DNA from 2 places in the Streptomyces sp. NPDC031365 genome. Region 1 is predicted to be linked to the other one. Evidence: predicted binding sites of a transcription regulator. Region 1 holds the regulator's gene; the other holds the start of a gene.
The links. Region 1 encodes HrcA, which represses chaperone genes, less so after heat shock. Its sites were predicted from a motif close to TTNGCACTCNGNNNNNCNGAGTGCNAA; they were not measured.
Positions count from the first base shown of each region.

Region 2: groES (co-chaperone GroES) is a predicted target of HrcA. The motif match lies at 1,281-1,307, and genes of this name have one in related genera.

Region 1 is NZ_JBVIIM010000002.1:61,167-63,363, reverse strand. It holds gene dnaJ (molecular chaperone DnaJ) at 1-670, opposite strand, end outside; gene hrcA (heat-inducible transcriptional repressor HrcA) at 670-1,686, opposite strand; gene ACZ5C2_RS02960 (MBL fold metallo-hydrolase) at 1,825-2,197, shown strand, end outside.
Region 2 is NZ_JBVIIM010000008.1:69,090-71,286, forward strand. It holds gene ACZ5C2_RS14780 (polysaccharide deacetylase family protein) at 1-193, shown strand, start outside; gene ACZ5C2_RS14785 (polysaccharide deacetylase family protein) at 190-930, shown strand; gene groES (co-chaperone GroES) at 1,453-1,761, shown strand; gene groL (chaperonin GroEL) at 1,888-2,197, shown strand, end outside.

The DNA of each region.
Region 1 (2,197 bases):
CGACACCGGCCGGGATCTTGACCGTGAGCGTCCGCCGGGAGCGGACCCGGCCGTCGCCGGCGCACTCCGGGCACGGCGTGGGGACCACGGTGCCGAAGCCCTGGCACTGCGGGCAGGGGCGGGACGTCATGACCTGGCCCAGGAAGGACCGCGTGACCTGCGAGACCTCACCGCGACCGCGGCACATGTCGCAGGTCTGCGCGGTGGTACCGGGCGCCGCGCCCTCACCGCTGCAGGTGGTGCAGACGACCGCCGTGTCGACCTGGATGTCCTTGGTCGTGCCGAACGCGGCCTCGTCCAGCTCGATCTCGATACGGATCATCGCGTCCTGGCCGCGGCGGGTGCGCGAGCGCGGCCCGCGCTGCGACGCCGTGCCGAAGAACGCGTCCATGATGTCGGAGAAGTTGCCGAAGCCACCGGCCCCGAAGCCGCCCGCGCCACCGCCGCCGGCTCCCGAGAGCGGGTCGCCGCCGAGGTCGTAGACCTGCTTCTTCTGCGGGTCCGACAGCACCTCGTAGGCGGCGTTGATCTCCTTGAACCGCTCCTGGGTCTTCGGATCCGGATTGACGTCCGGATGCAGCTCGCGGGCGAGCCGCCGGAAGGCCTTCTTGATCTCTTCCTGCGACGCGTCGCGGCGTACGCCGAGTACGGCGTAGTAGTCCGTGGCCACTACGACTCCGCCAGGATCTGTCCGACGTACCGTGCCACTGCGCGTACCGCTCCCATCGTTCCGGGGTAGTCCATGCGGGTCGGTCCGACCACGCCGAGCTTGGCGACAGCCTCGCCGCCCGAACCGTAGCCGACCGACACGACGGACGTGGAGTTGAGTCCTTCGTGGGCGTTCTCGTGACCGATACGTACGGTCACGCCCGGATCCTTCGCCTCACCGAGCAGCTTGAGGAGCACGACCTGCTCCTCGAGCGCCTCCAGAACAGGCCGGATCACGAGGGGGAAGTCATGTCCGAAACGGGTGAGATTGGCGGTTCCGCCGATCATCAGCCGCTCCTCGTTCTCCTCGACGAGCGTCTCCAGGAGAGTGGAGAGCACCGTCGAGACCGTACCGCGGTCCTCGGCCTCGAAGGCCTCCGGGAGGTCCTCCACCAGGCTGGGCACATCGCTGAACCGGCGGCCCGCGACCCGGCTGTTGAGCCGGGCGCGCAGGTCGGCCAGGGACGCCTCGCCGAACGGCGCCGGGCAGTCGACCATACGCTGCTCGACCCGGCCGGTGTCCGTGATCAGCACGAGCATCAGCCGCGCGGGCGCCAGCGCCAGCAGCTCCACGTGCCGCACGGTCGAACGGGTCAGCGACGGGTACTGCACGACGGCGACCTGCCGGGTGAGCTGCGCGAGCAGCCGTACGGTCCTGGCCACCACGTCGTCGAGGTCGACGGAGCCCTCGAGGAAGTTCTGGATGGCGCGCCGCTCGGGCGCGGTCATCGGCTTCACACCGGCGAGCTTGTCGACGAACAGCCGGTAGCCCTTGTCGGTGGGGATGCGCCCGGCACTGGTGTGCGGCTGGGCGATGAAGCCCTCGTCCTCCAGGGCCGCCATGTCGTTGCGCACGGTGGCCGGGGAGACGCCGAGGTTGTGCCGCTCGGTGAGCGCCTTGGAGCCGACGGGCTCCTCGGTGCCCACATAGTCCTGGACGATGGCGCGCAGCACCTGGAGCCTGCGTTCACTGAGCATCGCGCGCACCTCCAGTAGCTTTCCGCCCGGTAACGTCCCTGGCACTCTTCGCACGCGAGTGCCAGACTTCCCCGGCCCAGTGTACGGCCGGGGGGTACACCCCGGGCAAGGCCGGGGCCGTCCCGCTAGCGTCGACGCATGACCGTGATGTGGGAAGAATCGGGATGGGAGCAAGTGGCCCCCGGGGTGGGCCGGTGCCGGCTGCCGGTGTGGGACTGCACGGCGGGGCTCGTGGTGGGGGCGGACGGTGTGCTGCTCGTCGACGCGGGCTCCGGCCTGGGCGAGGGCGCGCGGTTGCGGACCGAGGCGCAGGCGCTCACGGGCCGTCGTGTGACACATCTCGCGCTCACCCATCCCCACTTCGACCACATCCTCGGGACGGCCGTCTTCGCGGGGGCGGAGGTGTTCGGCGCGGTGGGCATGGAAACGGTGCTCATGGCGCGCGGGCGCAAGGAGCTGCGCGCGGACGCGGTGCGGTGGGGGCTGGACGCGCGGGTGGCGGAGGAGGCGG
Region 2 (2,197 bases), on a different contig from region 1:
GAACGAGGAGGTCTTCGTCGACCGCTGGGAGTACCGCGAGTGGGACCGCTCCCTGCGCCCCGGCGATATTGTCCTCACCCACTTCCGGGGCCGCGACGACTGGAAGGGCACCATGGCGGACATGATCCGCCGCTTCCTGGACAAGGCCACGGCCGAGGGCTACGCGGTGGCGCGGCTGGAGGACTACCTGTGAGGCGCGGGAGGGTCCTGACGGCCCTCCTCGCGGCCGTCGTCCTGCCGGCCGCGACCGCCGGATGCGCTCCGCCGGACGGGGCGGGCCGGCTGCCCGCACCGGCCGGGGCGACGGCAACGGACGGTGCCCCCTCCCCGGCCGCCCTCCCGCCCGTCATCGACCACATCCCGACCGACGACCGGGTCGTCTTCCTCACCTACGACGACGGCGCCGAACGCGACCCCCGCTTCATCGACCTGGTCCGCGAACGCCGGCTCCCCGTCAGCATGTTCCTGACGGACAGTGTGATGGGCCCCGGCTACGCCCACTTCGCCCGCCTGCGCGCGGTCGGCGCGAGTCTGCAGAACCACACCCTCGACCATCCCGCCCTGCGCGGTCTGCCCTACGCCGGTCAGCGCGCCGAGATCTGCGGCCAGCAGCGCAAGCTCACGTCCCGCTTCGGCATCAGGCCCCGCCTCTTCCGCCCGCCCTACGGCACGTACGACACCACCACCCTGCGGGCCGCCGCCGGCTGTGGCATCGCGGCGGTGGTCCTGTGGCGGGTCACCCTGGAGGCCGACGGCCACCTCACCTACGCCCGCGGCCCCCACCACCTGAAACCCGGCGACATCATCTCCGTACCGTCGGGCGAGGCGCCGTCGCTGTCGCTGACGGAACGGACCGTACGGCTGCTGGGCGAGTTGGAGCAGCGAGGGCTGAGGGTGGGCAGGCTCGAGGACCACGCGGACCGTCCCTGAACCGGCGGCGGCGGGGCGGGGGGCGCTTCCCGGTCCCCACGGTGCCGTCCGGGGCGCGCGGGGTGCCTTCCGGCTGGATCCGATGCCGGAAGGGGGAGCACGGCTCACCTTCCAGTCCGTGCGCCGGTGTTCGTACGCCGGCCGCTGGGCGCGCCGCTCACCTCGGAGGCCGGACGCCGGCCACCGGCGTGCACCGCCCACTCTCCAGCCCGTCCGGCGTTTGAGGACATGGCCCGTTCAGGGCCGAAGGGGTCCTGGGGGCACAGCCCTCAGTGACGGTCACGCACCACCGTCAGCTGCGCAACCCGGTGCCCAGAGGCGCCCGCGGCCTCCGACGCGCCGCACGGCAACTGGCACTCCGCTTGACCGAGTGCTAATCCCGGTCATAGTCTCGGGTCTGGCACTCCCCCCTGGAGAGTGCCAATGCGCGACGGGCAGGTCCGGCACCCGCGACGACGGATCCACCTGGTCGCCACCTCAGACAGTTAACCCCGTGAGATCTCCGAAGGGGGAGGTCGGATCGTGACGACCACCAGCTCCAAGGTTGCCATCAAGCCGCTCGAGGACCGCATTGTGGTCCAGCCGCTCGACGCCGAACAGACCACCGCCTCTGGCCTGGTCATCCCGGACACTGCCAAGGAGAAGCCCCAGGAGGGCGTCGTCCTGGCCGTGGGCCCGGGCCGCTTCGAGAACGGCGATCGCCTGCCGCTCGACGTCAAGACCGGCGACATCGTGCTGTACAGCAAGTACGGCGGCACCGAGGTGAAGTACAACGGCGAGGAGTACCTCGTCCTCTCGGCTCGCGACGTCCTGGCGATCATCGAGAAGTAGTTCACCCGCTTCCACCGAAGCACATTGCTTTTGAGCTGCGCCCCGGGCCCCCGCGACCTTATGAAGCCGGGCGTCAGGGGCGCAGTTCGTTTCACCCACGCTTTCCGAGAGGGCTGAACCGCTCCCATGGCGAAGATCCTGAAGTTCGACGAGGACGCCCGTCGCGCCCTCGAGCGCGGCGTCAACAAGCTTGCCGACACGGTGAAGGTGACGATCGGCCCCAAGGGCCGCAACGTCGTCATCGACAAGAAGTTCGGCGCCCCCACCATCACCAACGACGGTGTCACGATCGCCCGCGAGGTCGAGATCGAGGACCCGTACGAGAACCTCGGCGCGCAGCTGGTGAAGGAGGTGGCGACCAAGACCAACGACATCGCGGGTGACGGCACCACCACCGCCACCGTGCTGGCCCAGGCGCTGGTCCGCGAGGGCCTGC